One region of the Enterobacter sp. CFEC122 genome, then DNA from elsewhere that is predicted to be linked to it. Evidence: predicted binding sites of a transcription regulator. Region 1 holds the regulator's gene; each other region holds the start of a gene.

Region 1 (4,893 bases):
CCAGCTCATCCTTACTCCAGCGCAGGAACAGCTCCGCTTTCAGCATTGGATAGATGGTCTCAAGATGGCGCAATAGCTCCTGACGGGAGATATGACGATGCTGGGTAATAATGGCGGCCATGAGCGACGGCAGCATCAGCATATGCGTGATGTTGTTGCGGTAGTAGGTCATCAGCACCGCCTGCTCGCGCGGCAGAATGATGATGTCGCCGATCGTGTCCTTCTCCACTTCAAACTTGTTCATCTGCAACGCGTGATCGATAAGTTCACTGGCGGTTGCAGAAGGCACGGTCGAGTCAACCGAATACGGCACGTTACGCATCATGTCCAGATAGCAATCCAGCTGCTCCGTAAGCTGTTCACGGGTCAGCGAGCGCTGACGCGAAGCCAGAAGTGCCGTACAGCACAGGTTCATGGCGTTAGCCGCACCGGCGTTGTTAATGCGCACCATCAGCTCGGATGCGATGCCGTTAACCGTTGGCGTCAGCCAGGCCGGACGCACCGCTTCGATAGGATCGATGGACTCGCGCCACTCCGGCACGTGATGGTTCAGGTAGGTCATCAGCGGCATCGGCTCGCCGAAGTTCACGTAGCCCTGACCGAGATTGCGCAGCTTGCTCAAGCCGCGCAGCATCTGCGGCAGGCTCTCTTTCTCTTTGGTCGCGCCACGCAGCTCTTTCGCGTACGTGCCCACTTCCATCACGTGCTCGTAGCCGATGTAGATAGGCACCAGCGTGATCGGACGCGTACCGCCGCGCAGCATGGCCTGGATGGTCATCGACAGCGTGCCGGTCTTCGGATCGAGCAGACGACCGGTACGGGAACGACCGCCCTCCACGAAGTACTCCACGGAATAGCCGCGGCTGAACAGCTCGCCCAGATACTCGCGGAACACGGTGGAGTAGAGCTTGTTGCCCTTGAAGGTACGACGAATAAAGAACGCGCCCAGGCGGCGGAAAATCGGGCCCGCGGGCCAGAAGTTCAGGTTGATACCGGCTGCGATGTGCGGTGGCACCAGCCCCTGGTGATAGAGCACGTAGGAAAGGAGCAGGTAGTCCATGTGGCTGCGGTGGCAGGGGACATAGACAATCTCATGGCCATCGTGCGCCAGCTGACGCACGCGCTCGGCGTTATGGACGTTGATACCCTGATACAGGCGGTTCCAGGTAAAGCCGAGAATACGATCGGACAGGCGAATCATCTCGTAAGAGAAGTTCGCTGCGATCTCTTCCATCAGCGCAATGGCGTTCTGCTGAGCTTTCTCATGCGAAATTTTCTTGCTGCGCGCTTCATCTTCAACGGCGCGGGCAATCGCTTTTGAAGCCAATAGCTTGTTGAACAGGTCCTGACGCGCCGGGAGGCGTGGCCCTACGGCCGCCAGGCGCTGACGGGCGAAGTGCATACGCGCCACGCGCGCCAGTTTTTGCGCGATGATCTTGTCGGTGCCGTGCTCGTCCGCCATGCGACGCAGCGAAACTGACGGGGAGAAACGCACGAAGCTGTCGCGTCCCAGCCAGGAGACCGCGAAGAACTTCTGGATGCCGTTAAGCATGCGCAGCGGCGGATTCTCTTCGCCTTTTTCACGACCCGGACGACGACCAAACATCACCGATACCGGCACCATCTGCACATCCAGATCGGGGTTGCTGCGGTGCAGGTCGAGATAGTCATGGAACAGCTTGATGGACTCTTCTTTCGGCGTGTAATAGGTAAACACGCGCGGCCCGCCGTGGATGAAGACGTAGCGCGGCAGCAGCGTACCGTCAACTTCCAGCGGTTCAAGCGGGTCAGGTAAGTCATGCGCCAGACACTGGGCGCGAAGCGTCAGTAAGTCTGCCTTCGAGTTATAAGGCAAAACGTACATAATAGGGCGCGACGTATCGAGCCCCAGTTCCAGCGCGGGTTCTGCTGGGATAGACTTGCTTTTTACCAGGATGCTTAATGGTAAATTAAGTAATTTGTAGTAAATTCGTGGCCAGCCGGACATAAACGATGTAAAGCCTCTGGTTAATAATGCAATTGCGGCGCAAGGATAACAGAAAGCGCGCAAAATTTCTGTTGTTACCCGTCATACTTCAGGCTGTAGCGAAACGCGCTCCGCCTCATGTTAATGACGCTCTTTTTTAAAAAAGGTTCTTTTAATGGCCAATAATACCACTGGGTTAACGCGTATCATCAAAGCCGCCGGCTATTCATGGAAAGGTTTCCGTGCCGCATGGGTCAACGAAGCCGCTTTTCGCCAGGAGGGTGTCGCCGCAATCATCGCGGTGATCGTTGCCTGTTTCCTTGATGTTGATGCGATTACCCGCGTACTGCTTATCGGTTCCGTACTTCTGGTGATGATAGTGGAAATTCTTAATAGCGCTATTGAGGCCGTTGTTGATCGCATTGGTTCCGATTTCCATGAGCTTTCTGGCCGTGCAAAAGACATGGGCTCTGCTGCCGTGTTGCTGGCGATTATCACTGCCGTTATCACCTGGGTCACCCTGCTTTGGTCACATTTCCGATGAGCCTCGAGGAATAATTAAGTCCCTGGTTTTTTGTGCAGTTTTTGGTTCCAAAATCGCCTTTGACTGTATATACTCACAGCATAACTGTATATACACCCAGGGGGCGGAATGAAAGCGTTAACGACCAGGCAGCAAGAGGTGTTTGATCTCATTCGGGATCATATCGGCCAGACGGGTATGCCACCCACGCGTGCGGAAATCGCGCAGCGTCTGGGCTTCCGTTCTCCGAATGCTGCCGAGGAACACCTGAAAGCGCTGGCGCGTAAGGGTGTGATTGAGATTGTGTCAGGCGCGTCGCGTGGTATCCGCCTGCTGGTGGAAGAAGAGACGGGCATTCCGCTGATAGGCCGCGTTGCTGCAGGTGAGCCGCTGCTGGCACAACAGCATATTGAAGGTCACTACCAGGTCGATCCCGGCATGTTCAAACCGAGCGCTGATTTCCTGCTGCGCGTCAGCGGCATGTCGATGAAAGACATCGGCATTCTTGATGGCGATCTGCTTGCGGTGCATAAAACCCAGGACGTGCGAAACGGCCAGGTGGTGGTCGCACGCATTGATGACGAAGTGACCGTTAAGCGTCTGAAAAAGCAGGGTAACACTGTTCAGTTGCTGCCCGAAAACAGCGAGTTCACCCCGATTGTGGTCGACCTCCGCGAACAGAGCTTCTCTATTGAAGGTCTGGCGGTAGGCGTGATTCGCAACGGTGAATGGCTGTAATCTCTTCCTGACAGGCTACGCTTCTGCTGTAGCCTGCTTCATCCTCCTTTCCCGGTATTTTGCATGTCACTACTGACGGCATCAGATAAGGCATTGTGGCGTCTTGCCCTGCCGATGATTTTCTCCAATATTACCGTGCCCTTGCTGGGGCTGGTTGATACTGCCGTTATAGGCCATCTTGATTCACCGGTTTATCTTGGCGGCGTGGCGATTGGCGCGACGGCAACCAGCTTCCTGTTTATGCTGCTGCTCTTTTTGCGCATGAGTACCACCGGTCTTACCGCACAGGCTTATGGCGCGAAAGATCCGCTGCGTCTGGCGCGCGCACTGGTGCAGCCGCTAATCCTCGCGCTTGGCGCGGGTGCGTTAATCGTTGTATTGCGGGCCCCCCTGATCGATCTTGCGCTTCATATCGTCGGTGGCAGCGAAGCGGTACTGGCGCAGGCGCGACGGTTCCTGGAAATCCGCTGGCTCAGCGCACCCGCCTCGCTGGCAAACCTGGTTCTGCTGGGGTGGCTACTGGGCGTGCAGTACGCCCGCGCGCCCGTGATTTTGCTGGTGGTGGGTAATCTGCTCAACATTGTTCTGGACGTCTGGCTGGTCATGGGTCTGCATATGAACGTGCAGGGCGCGGCGCTGGCGACGGCGATTGCCGAATACGGAACCTTTATCATTGGCTTGTGGATGGTCCGGCGTGTGCTGGCCATGCGCGGGATCTCCCTGGCGCTGCTCAAAACCGCATGGCGCGGCAATATCCGTAAGCTGCTGGCGCTCAACCGTGACATCATGCTGCGCTCGCTTCTTCTTCAGCTCTGCTTCGGCGCGCTGACGGTTTTCGGGGCTCGACTGGGGCCGGAAATCGTTGCGGTGAATGCGGTATTGATGACGCTTCTGACCTTTACCGCCTATGCGCTGGACGGATTTGCCTACGCGGTTGAAGCGCATTCCGGGCAGGCGTACGGCGCGCGCGAAAGCGGGCAGCTTCGGGAGGTGTGGCGGGCTGCCTGCCGTCAGTCGGGGCTGGTGGCGCTGGCCTTTGGTCTGGTTTACGCCTGCTTCGGTGAGCAGATCGTTGCATTGCTTACCTCTCTCCCTGCGCTGCGCGAGCTGGCGAGCCACTATCTCATCTGGCAAGTCGTCTTACCGGTGGTTGGCGTCTGGTGTTATCTGCTGGACGGCATGTTTATTGGGGCGACGCGCGGAGCCGAAATGCGCAACAGTATGGCTGTCGCGGCGGCCGGATTTGGCCTGACGCTCCTGACGCTCCCCTGGCTGGGGAATCATGGTTTATGGCTGGCCCTGGCCGTCTTCCTCTCGCTGCGCGGGTTATCGCTGGCGTTTATCTGGCACCGGCACTGGCAAAACAATACCTGGTTTCCCTCGCGCTCCGATATATCGTGACGGTTAAAGATTCCGAATATGAAATTAACCACGGAATCCTTAACTACAATAATTATCACGTCCAGCAGAAAAGAACGTAACGGACGTTACGACCCGACGCTTAACGAAGAGGACACGATGATGAATAAAGACGAAATCGGCGGCAACTGGAAGCAGTTCAAAGGTAAAGCGAAAGAACAGTGGGGTAAGCTGACGGATGACGACATGACCGTCATCGAAGGTAAACGCGATCAGCTTGTCGGTAAAATCCAGGAGCGTTACGGCT
Region 2 (4,893 bases), on a different contig from region 1:
GATAAACGCATGACTTCGTGCATCTGGTTCCAGGATTTCTGCATCTCGTCGGTCAATGCCGCCTCCTGGCCCTTAACCTGCGGCAGTTTCTGCCACTCTTTGTTATAGGCTTCGGCTTTTGCCAGCGAGTCGCCTGCGGTGCCCAGCAGTTTATTGATCGCCGCAAGGGAAGCCGGGTCACGCTGGTTTTTCAGGTAGCGGATCGCCACGCGGGTGACGGTGACGCGCGTTTTCACCAGCGTGTTCACGCTGTCGCTCAGGCTTTCCTGCTGGGCATTGAGCACGCCGGAGTTCTGGAAGTTATGGCGATCGTTACTGACGGCAGAGTAGAACAACCCTCCCGTGACAACTTGCAGCAGGCAGAATATGGTGAGGGCAAAGATAATACCGGTAATCACGTGCAGATTTTTCAGCATAGCGGTCGTCCGTTAGAGAAGATGCAGGGTTACTTCATTACTATCGTCGTAGAGAATGTAAACTTTAATTAACTCGCGCTTAACTAAGGGGCCCTTTTGGGAACCTGTTGTAAATCCGGATCATTTTTATGAGGAAGGTCAACATGAGCAGCATTGATAAAAGCGGGACATACGCGCTCGGGACGCGGACGGTGAAACGGCTGGGCTACGGCGCGATGCAGCTGGCCGGGCCGGGCGTCTTTGGGCCGCCGAAGGATAAGCAGGCCGCGCTGGACGTGTTACGCGAGGCCGTGGCGGCGGGAGTGAACCACATTGATACCAGTGATTTTTATGGTCCTCATATCACGAACCAGCTGATCCGCGAGGCGCTTCATCCTTACCAGGACGATCTGACGATCGTCACCAAGATTGGCGCCCGTCGCAACGATAAAGGCGCGTGGCTACCGGCCTTTTCCGCGCAGGAACTGACGCAGGCGGTGCATGACAACCTGCGTAATCTGCAGCTGGACGTGCTGGACGTGGTGAATCTGCGGATTATGTTTAGCGCGCACGGGCCAGCGGAAGGGTCGATTGCTGAACCGCTCTCCACCCTGGCAGAATTACAGCAGCAGGGGCTGGTGCGGCATATTGGTTTGAGCAACGTCACGGCCACCCAGGTCGCGGAAGCGCAGAAGATGGTGCAGGTGGTGTGCGTGCAGAACATGTACAACATTGTGAACCGGGGTGACGATGCGCTGGTGGATCTGCTTGCGCAGCAGGGGATTGCGTATGTGCCGTTCTTCCCACTGGGCGGCTTTACGCCGCTGCAATCGTCCGGGCTGAAGGCTGTCGCGGATTCACTGGGCGTCACGGCAATGCAGGTTGCGCTGGCATGGCTGCTGCAGCGTTCTCCGAATATCCTGCTGATCCCGGGCACCTCTTCCGTGGCGCATCTGCGGCAAAACCTCGCGGCGGGGGAACTGCAGCTGCCGCCTGACGCGCTGGAAACATTGAATACGCTGATGGACTGATCGTCACAGGCGCAAAGCCCGACATGTGCTTCCGGGCTTTGCGCGTTTTAAATCTTCTGACACTTCAACGCGTTTGGGTTCGCTTCCGGAAATGACCTTGATCCCTGACCATAATCCGTAATACTGTATTTATATACAGTATATGGCGAGAAAGGCATCATGGACACTCTCTTTTCTTATCAACCAAAACAAATCATTGAACTACCTTTGTTTTTAGAACGTGTTGCCTGTGGGTTTCCCAGCCCGGCGCAGGATTATGTGGAGGATCGTCTCGATCTTAACCGGCTGGCAGTGAGGCACCCCAGTGCGACCTATTTTATCAAGGTGAGTGGAGACTCCATGATTGGCGCGGGGATTGGCGACGGCGATCTGCTGGTGGTTGACCGCTCGTTAAATGCCGAACATGGGGATATCGTCGTGGCGTCGGTCGCCGGTGAGTTTACGGTGAAAGAGCTACAGACGCGCCCGGTTCTGAGGCTGTTGCCACATAACGCCCGCTATCAGCCGATTACCTTTCAGTCCGAAGAGGAGCTGCAGATCTTCGGCGTCGTCACCCACACGCTTAAAACGCATAAACATGTTCGCGCTGGTTGATGTGAACAGCTTCTATGCCTCCTGCGAGAAGGTATTCCGCCCCGATCTGGAGGGGAAGCCCATCGTGGTGGTGTCCAACAACGACGGCTGCATCATTTCACTCTCGCGGGAGGCAAAGCAGTTCGGCATAAAAATGGGTGAGCCCTATTTTAAATTCAAAGAGAAGCTTTTTCCGGCGAGGGTTTACGTCTTCAGTTCGAACTATGCGCTGTATGCCGACCTCAGCAGTCGGGTGATGCAGACGCTGACGGATCTGGCTCCGGCCATAGAAATTTACTCGATTGACGAGGCGTTCGTGAACGTTTCAGGGATCGGTAACTGCATGTCGCTGGACGCGTTCGGACACCAGATGCGCACGCAGGTCTTTAAAAACACGGGTTTAACCGTTGGCGTCGGCATTGCCCCGACAAAAACGCTGCCGAAGCTGGCCAACTATGCGGCGAAACGGTGGGCCAGTACCGGCGGCGTGGTCGATCTGTCAGGCCGCGAGCGGCAGCGTAAACTGCTGGCAAAGGTTCCGGTAGAGGAGGTATGGGGCGTAGGGCGGCGCATCACGAAAAAACTGAACGCGATGGGGATTACCACGGCGCTGGAGCTGGCGGAGGCCTCCTCGTGGGTCATTCGCAAACATTTTAACGTGGTGCTGGAGCGTACGGCGCGCGAGCTTCGCGGCGAGCCCTGTCTTGACCTTGAAGAGTACACCCCCACGAAGCAGCAAATCATCTGTAGCCGTTCGTTTGGTCATCGCATTACGCAATATGAAGAGATGCACCAGGCGATTTGCGCCTACGCGGAACGCGCCGCAGAGAAACTGCGCGGCGAGCATCAATACTGTCGTTTTATCAGCGTGTTTGTGCGCACCAGCCCGCATGCGGACAACGAAATTTATTACGGTAATCAGGCTTCGGTCACCCTGATGACGCCCACCAATGACTCGCGGGATATCATCCGTGCCGCCACGGAGGCGCTGGGTCGGATATGGCTCGACGGGTATCGCTATATGAAGGCCGGGGTCATGCTGGCGGACTTTTTCAGCAGCGGTGTCGCTCAGCTTAATCTGTTTGACGACAATCGCCTGCGCGCCAACAGCGCGGCGCTGATGGAGATGATCGACAGCGTCAATCACTCCGGCAAAGGGAAGATATGGTTCGCCGGGCAGGGGATTGAGAAACCGTGGGCCATGAAGCGAGAGATGTTGTCACCGGCCTATACGACGCGATACGCGGATTTACCGGTGGCGAGGTAAAAGGCGGTTATTTTGTGGCGTTGTGGGTCGCGATCTCAGGCAGTAATTGCTCAATCACGCTGACGACCTTTCTGACGCGCTGCGGAATAAAGCGGGCATCAGGATAAACGGCATAGAGGAAGCGATCGGGTAACCGCCAGTCGGGCAGCACCGGTACCAGCGTGCCCGCCTGCAGAGCCCTGGCCACGAGCGGTCGCTGCATGCCGCCGATACCCATGCCGGATTCCAGCGCCTGCAGCAGCGCCTCACTGGTGTTGGCACGGAAAACGGTATTCACGTTGACCTCGACCGTCTCCGCGTCAGACATCAGGCGCAGGGGAGCATCCAGCGGAATGCCGCTGAACCGCACGTGTGGCAGCGTCACCAGCTCGCTGACGGCGCGTACCGCCTGAAAGCCGGGGGCGGCAAACAGTGCAGCTTCAATACGCCCCAGTACGCGCGCCGCATGCGCCTGCGGGGGCTCACTGCTCAGCCGTATCGCGACATCCACGCCCTCCGTCACCAGATCGGCAAGGCGATCATCAAGGGAAAGCATCAGATGCAGTTCGGGATGCAGACGCTGTAGCGCCAGCAGGTGCGGTAAAAAGATCTGCCCCAGGCCGCTCGGCAACTGGACATGGACGCGTCCCTGAACGCTATGATCGACAGGATGTAAACGCCTCTCCGCTTCCCCCATGGCGTCCAGCACGAGCTGCATATCATGCCGGTAGCGCTCCCCTTGTTCGGTCAGCTTCATCGTACGCGTCGTACGGTGCAGCAGTACCACGCCAAGCTCTTCCTCAAGCGCCGCGATCTGTTGACTGACGGCGGACTGCTTAATACCGGTCTGACGGGCAGCCGCTGAAAACGAGCCCGCTTCAGCGACGCGCAGAAAGGTAGAAATGGCATTGAGCTTATTATTCATTTAATGATTTTGCTTATAAGTGCCATCGGTTTCATGGGATATCTCCAGAAAAAATAATATATCACACTGCGTCTGTCACCCTTTCCGGAGAAATACCATGAATAATAGGCAGCAACACAACGTCGCCCTGGTCGCGGGCGCCAGCGGCATTGTCGGCAGACAGATGGTCAACACGCTCCTGCACCATCAGTGGCAGGTGATCGGCCTTAGCCGCTATGCCGGGTCGCATCCTGACGGCATTCCGATGGTCAAGATCGATTTACTGGATGAAAAGGACAGCGCCCGGGCGCTGCGCTCCCTGGACGGTGCCACCCATCTCTTTTACAGCGCCTGGGCGAACGCGGCGAACTGGGAAGACATGGTTGAGCCGAACGTCACCATGCTGCGTAAACTGGTCAGCATCCTCGAAAAAACGGCACCTTTGCAGACGGTAAGCCTGATGCAGGGGTACAAGGTCTACGGCGCGCATCTGGGGCCGTTTAAAACCCCGGCGCGCGAAAGCGATCCCGTCGTACCGGGTGCCGAATTTAACGCCGCGCAGCTTGCGTGGCTCAGCCAGTTTCAGCGGGGAAAGCGCTGGCACTGGAATGCCATCAGGCCGGGCGTGGTAGGGAGTGCGGTACCGGGCAATGCCATGAACCTTGCGCTGAGCATTGCCCTGTACGCCTCCCTGTGCAAGGCGCTGGGTTTACCGTTGCGTTTTCCCGGTTCGGAACAGACCTG
Region 3 (4,893 bases), on a different contig from region 1:
GGTTATGCGCGGCATACAGCCAGCTGATGCGTCCGCCCCAGCAGAAACCGGTGACCAGCAGACGATGGGGATCGCCCCCGTTGCGCGCCGCCCAGCTGGCGACGTGGTCGAGATCGGCCAGCACCTGCGCGTCCGGGACTTTGCTGACCAGGTTGCTGAGCAAGGTGGGAATATCGCTGTAATCGTTCGGATCGCCCTGGCGAAAGTAGAGCTCTGGCGCAACGGCCAGATAGCCTTCCAGCGCCAGCCGGCGGCAGAGGTCGCGAATGTGTTCGTGAACGCCGAAAATTTCCTGAACCACGATCACGATGGGCAGCGGACCGTCTGCCGATTTTGGTCGTGCGTGGTAAGCAGGCATATTCTCTCCCTGCGAGGGAATAGAGGTCTCACCCGCCGTGATGGCCTCTTCAGACGTTGAGACGATGGTTGAGGCATGCGGGGCCGCAGCAGGTGCAAAACCGGTTTTTTCAGTCATGGCATTCTCCGTACCAATGAGTTAGCGCAAAGGTAAATATAGTCACCAGGTTAACAACTCACAGTGCCTTAAACGGTCTATCTTTTGTGCAGCACCTGACGATATAACTTGTTAATGTGATGTAAATCACCTTTTTGTGGAAATACAATGCAATCATTTTCATTCATGGTGAGATGTGTCACGAAATTATGCTTTCCGCTTCTGTAAAGTACCGTTTTACTTCTTCTGACTAACCGACCCACAGAGGAGTCACCTATGTCTAAGTCTGATGTTTTTCATCTCGGCCTCACTAAAAACGATTTACAAGGGGCTACGCTCGCTATCGTCCCTGGCGATCCGGAGCGTGTGGAAAAGATCGCCGCGCTGATGGATAAGCCGGTTAAGCTGGCAGCCCATCGTGAATTCACCACCTGGCGCGCAGAGCTGGATGGTAAAGCCGTGATCGTGTGTTCTACCGGTATCGGTGGCCCGTCTACGTCTATTGCTGTTGAAGAGCTGGCACAGCTGGGCATTCGTACTTTCCTGCGTATCGGTACCACTGGCGCTATTCAGCCGCACATCAACGTCGGCGACGTGCTGGTGACGACCGCGTCCGTGCGTCTGGATGGCGCAAGCCTGCACTTTGCGCCGATGGAATTCCCGGCAGTAGCAGACTTTGAATGTACCACCGCGCTGGTTGAAGCCGCGAAATCCGTTGGCGCGACCACTCACGTGGGTGTAACCGCTTCGTCCGATACCTTCTATCCCGGTCAGGAGCGTTACGACACCTTCTCTGGCCGCGTGGTAAGCCGCTTCAAAGGCTCTATGGAAGAGTGGCAGTCCATGGGCGTGATGAACTACGAAATGGAATCCGCCACGCTGCTGACCATGTGCGCAAGCCAGGGCCTGCGTGCCGGTATGGTGGCGGGCGTTATCGTCAACCGTACTCAGCAGGAAATCCCGAACGCTGAAACCATGAAGCAGACCGAAAGTCATGCGGTGAAAATCGTGGTTGAAGCCGCGCGTCGCCTGATCTAATCCTCTCCTTTCGAAATCAAAGGCCGACACGTTCGGCCTTTATTTTTTGCGTAGCGCCTCGCAGGAAAACCCTTTCAAACTGGACGTTTATACAGCACAATCTTATTTTGTGCGGGTAATACGTTGATGCAGGGGGCATTGTGGATATCTCAGTCCTGATTTATGCGGTGATTGCGCTGGCGGGCGTGGCGATAGGCTGGCTCATTTCCAGCTATCAGCATGCACAGCAGAAGGCCGATCAGCTGGCTGAACGCGAAGAGATCGTCGCCGAATTAAGCGCGGCAAAGCAGCAGCTTGCGCTGAGTGATCACTGGCGAGAGGAGTGCGAGTTACTCAACAACGAGCTGCGCAACCTGAGAGATATCAACACCTCACTGGAGGCCGATCTCCGCGAAGTGACCACCCGTCTGGAATCCACTCAACTGCATGCGGAAGATAAAATCCGCCAGATGATCAACAGCGAGCAGCGCCTCAGCGAACAGTTTGAAAACCTCGCGAACCGTATTTTTGAGCACAGCAACCGCCGCGTTGACGAGCAGAACCGCCAGAGCCTGAACAGCCTGCTGACGCCCCTGCGTGAACAGCTGGACGGCTTCCGCCGCCAGGTACAGGACAGCTTTGGTCAGGAAGCCCGAGAGCGGCACACCCTGGCGCATGAAATCCGCAATCTCCAGCAGCTGAATGCCCAGATGGCGCAGGAGGCGGTCAACCTCACCCGCGCGCTTAAAGGGGATAACAAAACCCAGGGCAACTGGGGAGAAGTGGTGCTGACCCGCGTCCTGGAAGCCTCTGGCCTGCGGGAAGGGTATGAATACGAAACCCAGGTGAGTATCGAAAACGATGCCCGCTCGCGAATGCAGCCGGATGTGATTGTGCGGCTGCCGCAGGGCAAAGATGTGGTGATTGACGCCAAAATGACGCTGGTGGCGTATGAGCGTTACTTCAATGCGGAAGATGACTACACCCGAGAATCGGCGCTGCAGGAGCACATTGCCTCCGTACGCAATCATATTCGCCTGCTCGGCAGGAAAGACTATCAGCAGCTACCGGGGCTGCGCTCGCTGGACTATGTCCTGATGTTTATTCCGGTAGAGCCCGCGTTTCTGCTGGCACTCGACAGGCAGCCTGAACTCATCACCGAAGCGCTCAAAAATAATATTATGCTGGTCAGCCCCACCACGCTGCTGGTGGCCTTACGCACGATTGCGAACCTGTGGCGCTACGAGCACCAGAGCCGCAACGCGCAGCAGATTGCCGACCGCGCCAGCAAGCTGTACGACAAAATGCGCCTCTTCGTGGACGACATGTCCTCAGTCGGGCAGAGCCTGGACCGCGCGCAGGATAACTACCGTCAGGCGATGAAAAAACTCGCCTCAGGACGTGGCAATCTTCTGGCGCAGGCCGAATCATTCCGCAGCCTGGGGGTTGAGGTGAAACGCGAGATTAATCCGGAATTGGTTGAACAGGCTACCGCCCAGGATGACGAGTTTCGCCTGCGTGAAGGGGTAGAAGAACAAAAGACAAACAGTGAAGACAATGCGTTAGCGGCCGATTTATCACCGAACGAACCCCCGGCGCGTTTCTTTCGCGGTGGTTGAAACGTAGGGCAATTGCGCCCAATCTGTTACACTTCACGAACATTTTACTGATAAGCAGGCTCTGAGATGGTTGACGATTCACAAGACACAACGCACTTTGGCTTTCAGACTGTCGCCAAAGCGCAGAAAGCTGACATGGTGGCCCACGTATTTCATTCCGTGGCGGCGAAGTACGATGTGATGAATGATCTGATGTCGTTCGGCATTCATCGCTTGTGGAAGCGCTTCACTATCGACTGTAGCGGCGTGCGTCGTGGACAAACGGTGCTGGATTTAGCCGGTGGTACGGGCGATTTAACTGCAAAGTTCTCACGTCTTGTGGGCGAAACCGGTCGCGTTGTTCTGGCAGACATTAATGACTCCATGCTCAAAATGGGACGCGAAAAGCTGCGTAACATCGGCGTGGTGGGGAACGTGGAATATGTGCAGGCAAATGCCGAAGCACTGCCGTTCCCGGATAATACCTTTGACTGCATCACGATCTCCTTCGGTCTGCGTAACGTGACCGATAAAGAAAAAGCGCTGCGCTCCATGTATCGCGTGCTGAAGCCGGGTGGACGCCTGCTGGTGCTCGAATTCTCCAAACCGATTATCGAGCCGCTGAGCAAAGCTTACGACGCCTATTCCTTCCACGTGCTGCCGCGCATCGGTGAGCTGGTGGCTAACGACGCGGAAAGCTATCGCTATCTGGCGGAATCTATCCGTATGCACCCGGACCAAGACACCTTAAAAGCCATGATGCAGGATGCTGAATTCGAGAACGTTGAATATTTCAACCTGACGGCGGGTGTCGTCGCGCTGCATCGCGGTTACAAGTTCTGAGTGGAGGTGTCCCGTGCCCTTTAAACCCTTAGTCTCCGCAGGTATCGAAAACGTACTGAATGCCTTTCTCTATCGCGCACCAGCGTTGAAAGCTGCGCGTCAGCGGCTAAACGGGAAGGTATTACGCATTGTTTTAAAAGAGTTCTCGACGCCGCTGGTGCTGGTCTTCAGCGAACGCCAGCTTGACGTTCTGGGGGCGTGGGAAGGTGACGCCGACTGCTCGGTCATCACGCACATGAGCGTGCTGCCAAAACTGCGCGATCGCCAGCAATTAACGGCACTTATCCGCAGCGGTGAGCTGGAAGTGGAAGGCGACATTCAGGTCGTGCAGAACTTCGTTGCGCTTACCGATCTGGCGGAGTTTGATCCGGCAGAGCTGCTCGCGCCGTTTATCGGTGACATTGCCGCGGAAGGCATCGGGAAGGTTCTTCATGGTGGCGCGTCCTTTGCGCGTAAAAGCCTGCTACGTCAGCAACGCTATGCGGCGGAAGTACTGACTGAAGAGTGGCGAATGGCCCCCGGACCGCTGGAAGTGGCATGGTTTGCGGAAGAAACCGCGGCTGTTGAACGTGCGGTTGATGCGTTAACCAAACGGCTGGAAAAACTGGAGGGCAAATGACGCCTGGTGAAATTCGGCGCCTCTACTTCATTATTCGTACCTTTTTGAGCTACGGGCTCGACGAGCTTATCCCTAAAATGCGTATCACGCTGCCGCTTCGTATCTGGCGGCGGATGCTGTTCTGGATGCCTAACCGCCATAAAGGTCAGCCGCTTGGCGAACGCCTGCGCCTGGCGCTGCAGGAGCTTGGCCCGGTATGGATTAAGTTCGGGCAGATGCTGTCGACCCGCCGCGATCTCTTTCCGCCGCACATTGCCGATGAACTGGCGATGCTGCAGGACCGTGTTGCCCCGTTTGACGGGGTGAGGGCGAAGAAACAGATCGAAGAGGCGATGGGTAATCTTCCCGTTGAAACCTGGTTT

The links. The regulator LexA, encoded in region 1, represses DNA repair genes until DNA is damaged. The targets are predictions, from matches to a motif close to TNCTGTATGTACATACAGNA.
Region 2: the regulator LexA is predicted to act here: its motif matches at 1,548-1,567, upstream of umuD (translesion error-prone DNA polymerase V autoproteolytic subunit).
Region 3: the regulator LexA is predicted to act here: its motif matches at 1,570-1,589, upstream of rmuC (DNA recombination protein RmuC).

The regions. Positions count from the first base shown of each region.
Region 1 is NZ_JBRIQR010000020.1:24,156-29,048, reverse strand. It holds gene plsB (glycerol-3-phosphate 1-O-acyltransferase PlsB) at 1-1,987, opposite strand, end outside; gene ACVCAM_RS15180 (diacylglycerol kinase) at 2,142-2,510, shown strand; gene lexA (transcriptional repressor LexA) at 2,619-3,227, shown strand; gene dinF (MATE family efflux transporter DinF) at 3,291-4,628, shown strand; gene ACVCAM_RS15165 (CsbD family protein) at 4,749-4,893, shown strand, end outside.
Region 2 is NZ_JBRIQR010000015.1:36,303-41,195, forward strand. It holds gene tcp (methyl-accepting chemotaxis citrate transducer) at 1-416, opposite strand, end outside; gene ACVCAM_RS12400 (aldo/keto reductase family oxidoreductase) at 560-1,426, shown strand; gene umuD (translesion error-prone DNA polymerase V autoproteolytic subunit) at 1,586-2,020, shown strand; gene umuC (translesion error-prone DNA polymerase V subunit UmuC) at 2,004-3,266, shown strand; gene ACVCAM_RS12415 (LysR family transcriptional regulator) at 3,274-4,170, opposite strand; gene ACVCAM_RS12420 (SDR family oxidoreductase) at 4,268-4,893, shown strand, end outside.
Region 3 is NZ_JBRIQR010000048.1:14,410-19,302, reverse strand. It holds gene ACVCAM_RS23055 (dienelactone hydrolase family protein) at 1-475, opposite strand, end outside; gene udp (uridine phosphorylase) at 731-1,492, shown strand; gene rmuC (DNA recombination protein RmuC) at 1,633-3,090, shown strand; gene ubiE (bifunctional demethylmenaquinone methyltransferase/2-methoxy-6-polyprenyl-1,4-benzoquinol methylase UbiE) at 3,157-3,912, shown strand; gene ubiJ (ubiquinone biosynthesis protein UbiJ) at 3,926-4,531, shown strand; gene ubiB (ubiquinone biosynthesis regulatory protein kinase UbiB) at 4,528-4,893, shown strand, end outside.